Regions from separate parts of the Neobacillus sp. BF23-41 genome, predicted to be linked through region 1. Evidence: riboswitches for the same ligand, from Rfam matches in the RefSeq annotation. Region 1 holds a riboswitch; the other holds the start of a gene.
The links. A riboswitch is a leader RNA that binds a small molecule or an ion and turns the genes downstream of it on or off. The one in region 1 is predicted to bind S-adenosylmethionine.
Positions count from the first base shown of each region.

Region 2: another riboswitch for S-adenosylmethionine. It lies ahead of AB7942_RS08540 (methionine biosynthesis PLP-dependent protein); the one in region 1 lies ahead of metK (methionine adenosyltransferase).

Region 1 covers NZ_JBGBPR010000006.1:201,109-208,517, reverse strand. The annotation lists gene AB7942_RS12475 (ABC transporter substrate-binding protein) at 1-69, opposite strand, end outside; gene AB7942_RS12470 (alpha/beta hydrolase family protein) at 245-1,039, shown strand; gene AB7942_RS12465 (DUF2584 domain-containing protein) at 1,077-1,319, shown strand; gene pckA (phosphoenolpyruvate carboxykinase (ATP)) at 1,364-2,950, opposite strand; SAM riboswitch class I at 3,202-3,341, shown strand; gene metK (methionine adenosyltransferase) at 3,542-4,741, shown strand; gene asnB (asparagine synthase (glutamine-hydrolyzing)) at 5,022-6,926, shown strand; gene AB7942_RS12445 (gamma carbonic anhydrase) at 7,056-7,409, opposite strand, start outside.
Region 2 covers NZ_JBGBPR010000004.1:100,621-108,029, reverse strand. The annotation lists gene metC (cystathionine beta-lyase) at 1-1,133, opposite strand, end outside; gene AB7942_RS08540 (methionine biosynthesis PLP-dependent protein) at 1,133-2,245, opposite strand; SAM riboswitch class I at 2,327-2,441, opposite strand; gene AB7942_RS08535 (lasso peptide isopeptide bond-forming cyclase) at 2,842-4,779, shown strand; gene AB7942_RS08530 (paeninodin family lasso peptide) at 4,796-4,927, shown strand; gene AB7942_RS08525 (aldolase) at 5,079-6,005, shown strand; gene AB7942_RS08520 (lasso peptide biosynthesis PqqD family chaperone) at 6,009-6,305, shown strand; gene AB7942_RS08515 (lasso peptide biosynthesis B2 protein) at 6,347-6,805, shown strand; gene AB7942_RS08510 (nucleotidyltransferase domain-containing protein) at 6,817-7,409, shown strand, end outside.

The DNA of each region.
Region 1 (7,409 bases):
GATTCGAACTTTCTCAAGTTTCTTTGTTTCATTTTTTGTGGAGCTATTACAAGCGACAAGTGAAAACATAAGTATAGTGATGAGCAGAAAGGAGAAACTGAATTTTAACGATTTTTTCATGAAGCGAGCCTCCTTAGTTATCATAAAAAATCTGGGCTAATTGCCTAAGATATCGTATGAGGAGGAGAAAAATGTGTGAATGCCTAGAGAGAATAAATTTTATAAAAAAAGGGAAGTTTTGCTGATGAGCCAATACAATGATGGAAAGATTGTTGATATCACGCGCTTTCCTTCTCCAAATCCCAATATTGAATTAAAAGTAATCACTTACCTTTCCAATGGATTACGAGTGAAAGGAATGCTTGCGGAACCGATTGGGGAAGGTGAGTATGATGGATTCCTTTATTTACGCGGCGGCATTAAAAATGTTGGTAAAGTTCGACCAGCAAGGATTGCCCAGTTCGCAGCGGAGGGCTTTGTTGTTTTTGCGCCTTATTATCGTGGAAATCAAGGTGGGGAAGGCAATGAGGATTTTGCCGGGGACGACAGGGAAGACGCCTTTTCCGCCTTTTTGCTGTTAAAATCTATGCCCAGAGTACGTGATATACATATATTTGGGTTCTCGCGGGGTGGAGTAATGGCGCTTTTGACAGGAATTGAGTTCCCTGAGACCGCGTCTGTTGTCAGCTGGGGCGGGGTCAGTGATATGTCCCTCACCTATTTGGAACGTAAAGATTTACGGAGAATGATGAAGAGAGTCATTGGAGGAACCCCTCAGAAATTTCCGGAACGGTATCAAGACAGGACCCCTCTTTATCAAATAGAAAAGATGACAGCCCCTGTCCTGATTATCCATGGTGTTAAAGACGGAAATGTTTCGGTGGAGCATGCGTATCGTCTTGAAAGAAGGCTGAGGTTAGTAGAAAAACCAGTCGATGCATGGTATTTTAACGAATTTACACATTACTTCCCACCAGCAGTAAATAGAAAAGTCGTGAATGATTTAACGAAGTGGATGAAAAGTCATCGCAAAAGATGATAATATATAGGTATTACAAGTAGAGGAGCGGATGTTTATGGGTATGCCTCTTGAGTTAAATACGATGATAGTAACTAAAGGTAGAGAGAAACGAGTGGAAGAAAACGTCTTTTTGCTAGAAAAAGAAGGGTACAGACTTTATCCAATTGAGATTCCGATTGATGTAAGAAAAACAATCGATAGTGATTCAAGTGGTACCGCATTGATAAAAAAAGTTGAATTGCAAAAGAACAGCACGACCATAACCTATCAATTAATTTCATTAAATTCGACTAACTGATTATGTAAGAAAGCCCATATCGAATCGATATGGGCTTTCTTACATTATGCTATTGGACCGCCTTTTTCTTCAATATCACGTGAAACATTAGTGAATTTTTTAAAGTTTTCGCGGAACTTTGCAGCTAATTCTATTGCTTTCTTTTCATATACTTGCGAATCGGACCAAGTTTTAATCGGCTGCAGGACTTCGTCTGGTACACCTGCAATATGGAGCGGGATATTTAATCCAAAGATCTCGTCCTTGACAGTCTCTACATGGTTTAATTCTCCCTCAAGAGCGGCTTCAACCATAGCGCGCGTGTAGGAAAGTTTCATTCGATTACCGACCCCATATTCGCCGCCGGTCCAGCCAGTATTGACTAGAAAAACATTGGCATTGTGCTCAAGTATTTTTTCACCGAGCATTTCTGCGTAACGAGTCGCAGGCAGCGGCAGGAATGGAGCACCAAAGCAAGTGGAGAAGGTAGCTTGTGGTGAAGTTATTCCACGCTCTGTTCCGGCTAGTTTTGAGGTGTAGCCACTTAAAAAGTGATACATTGCTTGTTCCTTTGTTAATTTTGAAATTGGAGGCAATACTCCGAATGCATCAGCGGTTAAAAAGACAATCGTATTTGGGTGGCCAGCGATACTTGGTTGAACAATATTATCAATTGCGTCAATCGGATAAGCGGCACGTGTATTTTCGGTCAACGTTCCATCTTCATAATCAGGGATTCTTGATTCCTGGTTCAATGTTACGTTTTCTAGGACAGTTCCAAAGCGGATGGCATCAAAAATTTGCGGCTCCTTTTCACGAGAAAGATTGATACATTTTGCGTAGCAGCCCCCCTCGATATTAAAGACACCATTGGAGGACCAACCGTGCTCATCATCCCCAATTAATCGACGATTGGAATCGGCTGATAAGGTTGTTTTGCCAGTTCCAGACAAGCCAAAGAATAAAGCAACATCGCCTTCAATCCCAACATTTGCAGAACAATGCATGGAAAAAATATTGTTTTCAGGCAGTAAATAATTCATTACAGAAAAAATCGACTTTTTCATTTCACCTGCGTATTCTGTACCACCTATTAAAACAATTCTTTTTTCAAAAGAAATCATAATAAAAGCTTCCGAGTTGGTGCCATCGATAGCCGGATCTGCCTTGAAATTAGGTGCAGAAATAACGGTAAATCCAGCATCATGGGCAAGAAGTTCATCATCAGACGGGCGAATAAATAACTGGTGTACAAATAAATTTTGCCAAGCTAATTCATTTACCACTTGGATGGATAAACGTGATTTTTTATCAGCACCCGCAAATCCTTTAAAAACAAAGATCTCATTTTTCTGTTGTAAATAATTAATGACCTTTTGATAAAGCTTTGTAAAAACCGGTTCTGAAATTGGTTGATTGGTCGTGCCCCATTCAATTTTGTCTTTAGTTGAATCTTCTAAAACAATGAATTTATCCTGTGGAGACCGGCCAGTATATTTTCCAGTAACGACACTAATAGCTCCCGTAGAAGTTAGTGCTCCTTCATGTCGGGTTAAGACTTTCTCAACTAATTGAGGAACAGATAATTGCACATGAACATGACTTTCATTTAACAATTGATTTAATTCATTAGGAGTATCAACAGAATTCATTTAATGAGACCTTCCTTTATTTTAGTTTTTATGTTGTTAATAATATAAAAAGTATAACACATTAGCCGAATTGATGTATCCTATTTAACTAAATTTATATATTATAAAACTTTAATTGAAGATATAAAAAATATTTATAAATAGAGACTAACTTACTTCGTATTATTCCCATTTTGTTGTGAAAGACATTTCTTAAAAAATTCATTGACATTGTTGGGCAGTGTGATATTATTCTAATTTGAACGGATACTCTCTTATCCTGAGCTGGTGGAGGGACAGGCCCAATGAAACCCAGCAACCTGCAGTATGAAAAGATTGACCACTTAAAAGGTCCTTTTCAGGATGCGAAGGTGCTAATCTGACGCAAGGCTTTGACCTTGAACGATAAGAGCGAAAGGCCCGGAACAACCTTTCCTCTCTGGTAAGGTTTTTTGTTTTGTATAAGTCCTTTATGAAAAGAGTCTCTAATAAAAATCCTTTGTTTATTACATACTAAGGGAATGAGTACCGTATCAAATTCTCGATGTTTAAGGAAGTATTCCTGTAACCTTCCTAAAACCTCGATTATCTCATATTATAGGAGGAATTCAGATGTCAACAAAACGTCGTTTGTTCACTTCTGAATCAGTTACTGAGGGTCATCCTGATAAGATCTGTGACCAAATTTCTGATTCCATTTTAGATGCTATTTTAGCAAGGGATGCTAATGCCCGTGTTGCGGCTGAAACTTCAGTAACAACAGGACTAGTGCTAGTAGCAGGAGAAATCACCACATCTACCTACGTGGATATTCCAAAAATTGTTCGTGAAACGATTAAAAACATCGGCTACAATCGCGCGAAATTCGGTTTTGACTCAGAAACCTGTGCTGTTTTAACATCTATTGATGAACAGTCTCCAGATATCGCGATGGGTGTTGACCAAGCTTTGGAAGCGCGTGAAGGTCAAATGTCCGATGAACAAATCGAAGCAATTGGTGCAGGGGACCAAGGTTTAATGTTTGGTTTTGCTTGTAATGAAACTAAAGAGCTTATGCCTCTTCCCATTTCACTAGCGCACAAACTTGCTCGCCGTTTAACAGAAGTACGTAAAGATAAGGTTCTTGATTACTTACGTCCAGACGGAAAAACACAAGTAACGGTTGAATATGATGAGAACGATAAACCAGTACGCATTGATACGATTGTTATTTCCACTCAACACAATCCTGAAGTTGAGTTAGAGCAAATTCAACGTAACTTGAAGGAATATGTTATTAATCCGGTAGTTCCAAAAGAATTAATCGATGAAAAGACAAAATACTTTATTAATCCAACCGGCCGTTTCGTTATTGGCGGACCACAAGGGGATGCTGGCTTAACAGGCCGGAAAATCATCGTAGATACGTATGGTGGATATGCTCGCCATGGCGGTGGTGCCTTCTCTGGTAAGGATCCTACAAAAGTGGACCGATCAGCTGCCTACGCAGCACGTTATGTTGCTAAAAACATCGTGGCTGCTGGCCTTGCTGATAAGGTAGAAGTTCAACTTGCTTACGCTATTGGTGTAGCAAGACCTGTTTCGATTGCTGTTGATACGTTTGGTACAGGTAAAGTAAGCGAAGAGGTGTTAGTTGACCTTGTAAGTGAAAACTTTGACCTTCGCCCTGCAGGTATCATTAACATGTTGGATCTTCGTCGTCCAATTTACCAACAAACAGCAGCTTACGGTCACTTTGGCCGTACTGATGTGGATCTTCCTTGGGAGCGCACAGATAAAGTAGAAACATTACGCCAACAAGCAAATCTATAAAACGTTATGGGGGTTACATTCTACATGTAGCCCCCGTTTTTATTTCTCCGTCTATTTACCTGTATAGTAATTCAATTAGTGAATAAAATGTAATGTTTAAGCAGGTCAAAAGAAGTGAAAAATGATGATATTAAATTTGCCTATTGTTCACAGTGCAATTTTTATATAAAAAGTGGTAGTATTAGAGAGTATGTTTTTCTGTCTAGCTCCAGCGCAAGGCGTTTGGGATTTGGAGCAATACGTCCTTTTAAAGGATATTTAGAATGAGGTGAAGTACATAATGTGTGGTTTTATCGGTTGTGTACACGACAAAACACAAAACTATAGTGATGAGCAAAAACAACAATTTAAAAATATGAACGATATTATAACTCATCGCGGGCCGGATGATGATGGTTTTTATTATGATGATCATATCCAATTTGGTTTCCGCCGTTTAAGTATCATTGATATTGAGAGTGGTCATCAACCGCTTACGTATGAAAATGAACGGTACTGGATTATCTTTAATGGTGAAGTTTATAACTATGTTGAACTGCGCGAGGAACTATTGAGTGAAGGATTAACCTTTTCAACAAGCTCCGATACCGAGGTTATTATTGCACTCTACAGCCATTTGAAGGAAAAAGCCGTCGAAAAACTACGCGGAATGTTCTCCTTTGTCATATGGGATAAACAAGAACAAACTCTTTATGGCGCACGTGATCCGTTCGGGATTAAACCGTTTTTTTATTTTGAAGATGGTGAAAGAACATTTTTTGCCTCTGAGAAAAAGAGTATTCTCTTGGGTCTCGAAAATGATGTTCTTAATTATGATTCCTTGCAGCATTATTTGACCTACCAATTTGTTCCTGAACCAACCACCATGTCAGATGGTATTAAGAAATTAGAGCCAGGTCATTTTTTTACCAAAAAGATTGGCTCACCAATGGAAATCAAAAGATATTGGAAAGCACACTTTAAACCAGTTCACAAATCAGAACCTGATTTTATCAAGGAAATTAAAGATGTCCTGTTCGATTCTGTAAAAATGCACATGCGCAGTGATGTTCCAGTAGGCTCATTCCTTTCTGGCGGGATTGATTCTTCGATTATTGCATCGATTGCAAAAGAATATCATCCTGCGATTAAAACCTTTTCGGTAGGTTTTGAGCATAATGGATTCAGTGAAATTGATGTCGCAAAAGAGACAGCTGAGAAGCTTGGTGTCGAAAATATCAGCTATGTGATTTCACCGCAGGAATATATGAATGAAATTCCAAAAATCATGTGGCATATGGATGATCCGCTGGCAGACCCTGCTTGTGTCCCGCTTTATTTTGTTGCCCGTGAAGCGAGAAAACACGTAACCGTTGTTCTTTCAGGTGAAGGTGCGGATGAATTATTTGGCGGCTACAATATTTATCACGAGCCGCAATCCTTAGAGGTGTTTAATAAAATTCCGAAAGCAGGAAAAGTGCTTTTAAAAGGGATCGCGGGTATGATGCCTGAGGGAATGAGAGGAAAAAGCTTTATCGAACGCGGTGTAACGCCAATGGAAGAACGTTACATTGGTAATGCGAAAATGTTTACCGAAGAAGAAAAGCGCGAACTACTAAATGTCTATCGTGAAGGATTAGACTATACAGATATAACGAAGCCGCTTTACGCCGAATCTCGTGGTTATGATCCTGTTGACCGGATGCAGTATATTGATATCCATACCTGGATGCGCGGCGATATTTTGCTGAAGGCCGATAAAATGACGATGGCTCATTCCTTAGAACTTCGTGTGCCATTCCTTGATAAAGCGGTCTTCGAAGTGGCATCAAAAATTCCGACTAGCCTGAAAACAGTGCATGGAACGACGAAGTATATCTTACGTAAAGCAGCCGAAGGTGTTGTACCTGCCCATGTACTTGATCGGAAGAAACTTGGGTTCCCTGTACCAATCCGTCATTGGTTAAAGGATGAAATGAACGAATGGGCGAAGAAGATCATCCGCGAAAGCAACACGGATCATTTGATCAATAAATCATATGTGCTTCAATTGCTTGAAGACCATTGCCAGGGTAAAGCCGATAACAGCAGGAAGATTTGGACTGTGCTGATGTTCATGGTATGGCATCAAGTATATGTTGAAGATGTCTATTCCTTTCAACGTGATTATGCACTAGAAAAGGCCCTGCAAGCATCGAAAAATTAATCGTAAAAGCACCCAAAATTTCTTGGGTGCTTTTGCTTTTTCTCTGTTACAATTGCCAAGTTGATTTCCGCTCCAATCAACTTGGCAATAAAATCAACAATGACCTTTAACACAGCCTATTTTTAAGAATTATGATTGGATCGACTTATAATATTGTCCCTTTTCTGCATATTCTTTAGAGATTCTTACCATATCTTTTATGTCTTCTGGTGTTAATTCTCTAATAACTTTTGCCGGTCTGCCAAATGCTAAGGTATTAGGGGGAATTTTTTTCCCTTGCGGAACCAAACTGCCGGCTCCAATAAAAGCACCCTCGCCGATTTCAGCATTATCAAGAATGATGGAACCCATTCCTATTAACGCTTTTTTTCGAATGATACAACTGTGTAGAATAACCTGATGGCCAATCGTTACTTCATCTTCTAAAATTAGCGGGTTATTAGGGCTTTGGTGTAAGATAGAATTATCTTGTATATTTACTTT
Region 2 (7,409 bases), on a different contig from region 1:
GAAAAATCCTTCATTAAATCATCAGGATTTTCAAGTCCGACCGATAAGCGAACCAGACTATTTGTAATCCCGCGCTTCTCCCGCGCTTCTTGAGGCATTGCTGCATGGGACATTTTTGCTGGATAGGAAAGAATCGATTCTACCGCTCCGAGACTGACAGCAAATACAGGAATTTTTACATTGGCAAGAAAGGTGCGAAGTGCATCTTCATTAGCCAATTCAAACGATAAGACCGCTCCTGGACCAGCTGCTTGCGCTTTCTGAATTTGATATTGTGGGTGATTTTCCAACCCTGGGTAATGAACCTTTTCAACAAGCGGATGCGCATCTAAAAATTCCGCTAGTTTAATAGCCGATTTTTGTGATTGTTCCAGTCGGACGTGCAGCGTTTTGATCCCTCTTAATACGAGCCATGCATCTTGAACACCCAAAATCGCCCCAAACCCATTTTGCAAGAAACCTAATCTTTTCGCCAAGTTTTCGTCTTTGACGACAGCAAGTCCGGCAACGACATCACTATGGCCCGATAAAAATTTCGTCGCGCTATGGAGCACGACATCGGCACCTAACTCCAATGGCCTTTGGTGGGAAGGGGTAAGGAAGGTGTTATCGACAAATGTTAACGCACCCGTTTCCTTAGCTAAATTGCTAATCGCCTTAATGTCCGTCACTTTCATTAATGGATTCGATGGTGTTTCCACATAGAACGCTTTTGTATTTGCCTGAATGGCTTGTTTTACTTCATTTAAATTCGTCATATCGACGAAGGTATGTTCAATTCCGAGCCGCGTGAGAACCTCTGTGACCATCCGAAATGTACCGCCGTAGACATCTTCCGTAATGACAATATGATCACCTGCAGATAGCAGGAGAAATGCCGTCGAAATGGCGGCCATACCAGATGAGAAGGCAAAGCCTTTTAACCCGCCTTCAAGTTCAGCAATGACATCTTCAAGTGCTTCCCTTGTCGGATTTAAACTGCGGCCATAATCGTACTTGCCAAATTGATCGAAATCAGATTGGTGAAAGGTCGATGCATGCTGTATGGGTACACTAACCGCTCCTGTTGTAGGATCAATTTTGTGCTTATTATGAAGGAGCCTGGTTTCAAATGTGTATTCTTCGTGTGCCATTATGCAATCACTCCTTCTTGAACACGGGCAAAAGCATTTTCCAAATCTTCAATGATGTCTTGTGAATCCTCAAGTCCAACGGAGAAACGCAATAAACGATTGCAAACGCCTGCTTGAATGCGAATCTCTTCTGGGATATCCATATGTGTTTGCGTTGCTGGATAAGTAATGAAGCTTTCTGTTCCACCTAAGCTTTCTGCAAAACTGATTAAATTTAAATTCTGTAAAAATGGATTCACCCATGCTTCGTCCTTAATTCTAAAGGAAACCATTCCGCCGCGTCCTGGGTAGAGAACATCTGTGACAGCATCATGCTGGGATAGAAATTCGACAATATTCTTTGCATTTTTTTCATGTCGTTCCATTCGTAGTGATAAAGTTTTCATACCACGCATTAATAACCAGGAATCGAATGGGCTCAGCACTGCTCCAGCACCATTATGATGGAATGCCAATGCTTCACAAAGCTCTTTTCCTTTAGCGACAATAAGTCCGGCTAGAACATCATTATGGCCACCTAAGTATTTCGTCGCACTATGGATAACAATATCAGCACCAAGTATTATCGGCTGTTGTAACAGTGGAGTATAGAAAGTGTTATCCACAATTAGCAATAGTCCATGTTCCTTGGCAATCTTTGAAACAGCGGCAATATCGGATTCCTGCATAAGCGGATTGGTTGGTGTCTCAAGGAAGATGGCCTTTGTTTGCGGCGTAATTTTCTTTTCAATCTCTTCCGGACAACAGGTATTAACATATTGACTTTTCAAGCCCCATTTTTGATAGCCTTTTTCTAATAAACGGTAGGTACCGCCGTATAAATCCTCACTTACCAGCCATTCATCACCAGATTGAAATAAAGCAAGTATGGTTAGAATTGCTGCCATACCAGAGCTGCAGGCAAATCCTTGATCACCGCACTCTAAATCAGCAATTGTTTTTTCTAAGAGCTGGCGCGTAGGATTCCCTGTTCGGGTATAGTCAAACCCAGTTGATTGGCCAATTCCCTCATGGCGGAATGCCGTTGAGAAGTATACAGGCGGATTTACGGTGCCAGTTGCTGTTTCACTACGATTTCCAATTTGGGCAAGTTTCGTATCAATTTTGTACATAATGCACTCTCCTTGTTTTATAAAAATAAAAAAAGCCTTCTATAAGAAGAAGACTTTTGTCAGATTACACATTTGTCATTCTTCTTATCTCGCAAATTAGAGAATAATTTGCAGGACTTAGCACCTTTTCAATAGCGAGCCATTGATGGTTGCTGAGGTGTCTTCGGGCCATTCCCTCAACCTCTCTTGATAAGAAAGTAATATTTAGATTATTTATAAAATTTACTACAATTCCATGGGAGTGTCAATTACTTTTTATAAAACCTTATTATAATGAGGAAATTAGAGTTAAATATCCGATCATTAAAATATAATCATTCTTTATGAAAAATAGTTGACACTGATAGTATGAGGATATATTATAAATTTATCACATGTTCGTAATAAAGAACTTATATAGAGTATTATATAGGTAATAAGTTATAAAACTAATTAGATTCAGACCATTTTATTAAAATAATACTATAAATAGGGGACTTTAAATTCGATTGAATTTCCTTATAGTTAAGTACGGGCTCGGTGTTCTTTTTAGTGAACTGATAAAAGAATCTTAAAATAATAGATAATAATAATTTGTAGCCAGGCAGGAGGAAAAGATGAGCGCGATAGCCGGAATTTATCATTTAAATGATGAACCTATCAATCTAGAGCACGGAAATCGAATAATGAAAGAATTAGAAAAATATCCGGCTGATGATATTCAAACCTGTCATAGTGACAAAGTCTTCCTTGGCTGCCATGCTCAATGGATTACACCTGAGTCAGTAGGTGAAAAACTTCCATACTATGATCATGAACGAAAGTTAGCGATTACTGCTGATGCTATTATTGATAATCGAGACGAATTATTTGAGAGATTACAAGTTGATAAAAGGAAAAGAAAAGATATTACTGATAGTGAACTAATCTTACTTTCTTATCATAAATGGGGAGAAGAGTCTCCGAAATATTTAGTAGGTGATTTTGCCTTTATGATTTGGGATGAGAGGAAACGAAAACTTTTTGGGGCGAGGGATTTCTCTGGAGTTCGAACCCTATACTTTCTACGCAATCGACAAAAATTTGCATTTTGTACTGTCATACACCCTTTATTTTCTTTACCTTATATTGAAAAGGTAATGAACGAACAATGGCTCGCACAATTTCTGGCCATATCGGGACCTGTAGGTGAAGTAGATACATCTCTTACTCCATATAAAGATATAGAACAATTACCTCCCTCACATTGCATAACGATAGTTGGAGATAAGATAAATATTACAAGATATTGTAAATTAACATTGAGTGAACCACTAAAACTAAAGTCAAACGGAGAGTATGTAGAAGCTTTTCAAGAGGTATTTCAAAAAGCTGTAAAATCATGTTTGCGAACTTACCTTGGGGTTGGATCACAATTGAGCGGAGGGTTAGATTCTGGTTCAGTTGTTAGCTTTGCTAAAAAAACTTTAGGAACGGAAAAACCATTACATACTTTCAGTTATATCCCAGCCAAGGATTTTATAGATTATACACATAAGTATTTAATGCCTGATGAAAGACCATTAATTCAGTCAACCGTAAATTACGTAGGTGGAATCAAGGATCACTATTTAGATTTTGAAGGCAAAAATTCTTATTCTGATATCGATGACTTTATAGATATTTTAGAGATGCCATACAAATTCTTTCATAATTCATTTTGGAGAAAAGGAATGTATGAGAAGGCCCAAGAGGAAGGGATAGGAGTATTGTTAATTGGTGGGAGAGGTAACTTAAGCATATCTTGGGGACCTGCCTTAGAATATTACGCTATCCTTTTAAAGAAAATGAAGTGGATTCGTCTTATCCATGAGCTAAACCAATATAGTAAAAAAACGGGAGGACCAAGGTTAAGTAGGCTTCCTGAGTTAACCAGAATAGCGTTTCCGTTTATTGATCGAGTCTTTCCAGAAGAGACAATATATACAGAACCCCAAATAATAAACAAAGAGTTTGCTATCCGGACGAACGTTTATAACAAACTTAAAGACTATGGTATTGATCAAACAGGGTGGTTCTCCACAAAAAATGTGTACGAACAAAGAGTTAGACACTTTGAAGATGTTTTTCATTGGAATTCGACTAATACACTCTCTGCTAAATTATCTTTACGTTATGCAGTACAGGAACGGGATCCCACTAATGATTTAAGAGTAGTCCGTTTTTGTTTATCAGTACCAGAGGAACAATTTGTTCAGAATGGTTTAGATCGAGCTCTTGTCAGGAATTCCACAGAGAATTATTTACCTGATAATGTTAGGCTAAATCAAAGTATACGAGGTGTACAGGGGGCAGATTGGGTTCATCGGATGGTTCCATACTGGGACAACTTTAAAGATGAGCTTCGACAACTTAGTACAGATAAAAGAATTATAGAATACTTAAATAGCGAAGTGATAAAGACAGCTATGTTAAAAGTTGAAGAAGGAGCTCGGCCAGAATTTGCTACTGATTATAATTATAGAATTTCGATGCATAGTTTAATTCTTTATCGATATCTTAATCAATTTGCTTGAAAGGGGGTGAGAATATATGAAAAAGGATTGGCAAAAACCTGTATTAGAAGTGCTTGATGTAAGTATGACACTGGCTAATACTAACAACCATACTCAACTGGATAGAGATTATCCGGCTGGTACAAAAGATGGTAAAATATGGAGTTGATATAGATTACCGATTGTTCAAATCTGCTTGGATTTCGTACATATGGAACCACGTAGATTGTGGTAATCATTAGATTTACATGTAAAAGCCCTTATACGTGAATTAGAGTATAAGGGCTTTTAAATAACCATGAAATATTGGAGTGGAAATAATGTTAGGAGTTAAACAAAAACTAATTTATAAAGCTTTTGGCTTAACAGTAGCAAGTGATCTTTATTTTCCTGAATTAGTTATGATGAGTGAACAATTGGAATTGATAGATATTGAGATAAAAATTGATGATATAACTAATTTATATTTTGAGCTATCCGATGGACCAAATAAATTTGTGGTCAATGAGAATTTAGTTATGTTTCAAATTTCGGATATTGCAACATTTAGTATACAAGATGGAAAAAAAATAACTGTTTCACCTATGAAAGACGCGGATGAAGATCAAATCCGACTTCTTATACTTGGCACTTGTATGTGTTCGATTTTAATGCAAAGAAAAATATTGCCGTTACACGGCAGTTCAATAGCCATTAATGGCAAGGCATATGCCTTTATTGGAGATTCAGGTGCAGGTAAATCTACACTGGCCTCCGCATTCTTAAGCGAAGGTTTTAATATTTTAAGTGATGATATTATTGCTGTATCATTTTCAAAAGATGGCTTTCCAATCGTTACTCCATCTTATCCGCAGCAAAAGCTATGGCAGGATAGTCTAAATAATTTTGGAATGGAGGCAAATAATTTCCGCTCGATTTTTGGTAGAGAAACGAAATACAGTGTTCCAGTTACCTCAGGATACGTTTCAACCCAACTACCACTTGCTGGTATCTTTGAATTAGTTATATCTGAAAATAAAGATACTAAACTTCGTAAAATTGAAAATCTTGAAAGATTTTCTACACTATTTACTCATACATTCCGAAATTTCCTACTTAGAGATTTAGGGCTAATGGACTGGCATTTCCATACAACTGCAGGAATCCTTAATAAAATAGATATATATCAATTGCAACGGCCTATTTATGGATTTAGTGCAACTCAATTAGTATCGATAATATTAAATGCCGTAAATAAAGGAGATTAAGTAATGATTAAAAATAAAGGAATTTCATTAAATAAAATTGTTGTCCAAGTTAAAGGAAATATCGTTAGTGATATGGGTGGAGAAAAAGTAATGTTAAGTGTTAAAAATGGAAAGTACTACAATTTAGGTGAAATTGGTGGAGAGATTTGGGATTTAATTGAAGAAAAGATTCCTGTTAATCAATTAATATCACTATTAAAATCAAAATATAATGTTGTCCAAACCGAGTGTGAAGAACAAGTCATTTCATTTTTATACCATTTAGTTGAAGAGGGTTTAATTGAAATATCAGACAATTAATCTAATAACCTATAATTTATGAATAAGTAGGGAACTTTCAAATGAAAATATTTAAAAGGGTAAGATACTTTTTGTTTTTTGATACAAAAACAAAGCTACTATTGGTGGAGGCATTTATTTTCCTTGGCTGGGCACGTGTTCTTAAAAGCATGTCATTTTCAAAAGTTGCTTCTTCTTTAGGTGAGCAAATGAATGAAACATCATTAAATATAGATGATCTAAATAGAAAACTTCTTAAGCAAATTTCACAAGCAGTTAATATGATGAGTAGGTATACTCTTTGGGAAAGTATGTGTCTAGTTAAGGCAATTGCAGCAATGAAGATGTTGGAAAGACGTAATATAGAAAGTACGATTTATTTAGGAACAGCCAAGGATGAAACAGGAAAAATGATTGCTCATGCATGGCTGCGCAGTGGCCCATTGTATTTAACAGGAGCTGAAGAAATGGAACGGTTTGTTGTTGTTAGCAAATTTGCCAAAAAAGTAATTAAGAAATAAAGGGGAAAGTCATGGAAAATAATTTCAGTCTCGATCTTGCTCTAATCCCTAAAGAATTAAAATTAATTCTAGAAATAATAAAGATAGAAGATGTTGAGAGATTTCAGGCTAACTCAAGTGACTGGTTTAAAGATATTGATTGGAAGCTTTTTCTTGAATTAGCTATACATCATCGGGTATATCCGATATTATCTTTGAAAATAAAAAAATTTGATGTAAATTTAATTCCCCCAAATGTCATTCAAATTTTAAATCTAACATATAGGAAGAATACGTTACAAATGCTACATCTTAGCAGTGTAATGGTGGAGATATGTAAAATATTTAATGACAATCAGATAAAACTACTAGTTTTAAAAGGCCCCATTCTTGGAGAAGACCTTTACGGAGATGTTTCCAAACGGACTTCGGGTGACCTAGATGTTCTGATTCCAATAGATGATTTAGCTAAGGTAGAGGAACTTTTAATACAGTTAGGATATGAAAAAGATGATTATATCCAAACGGTATTAAATGATTGGACATGGAGGCATCATCATGTAACATATTTCCATCCTCAAAAGAACATCAAATTAGAAATTCATTGGAGACTAAATCCTGGCCC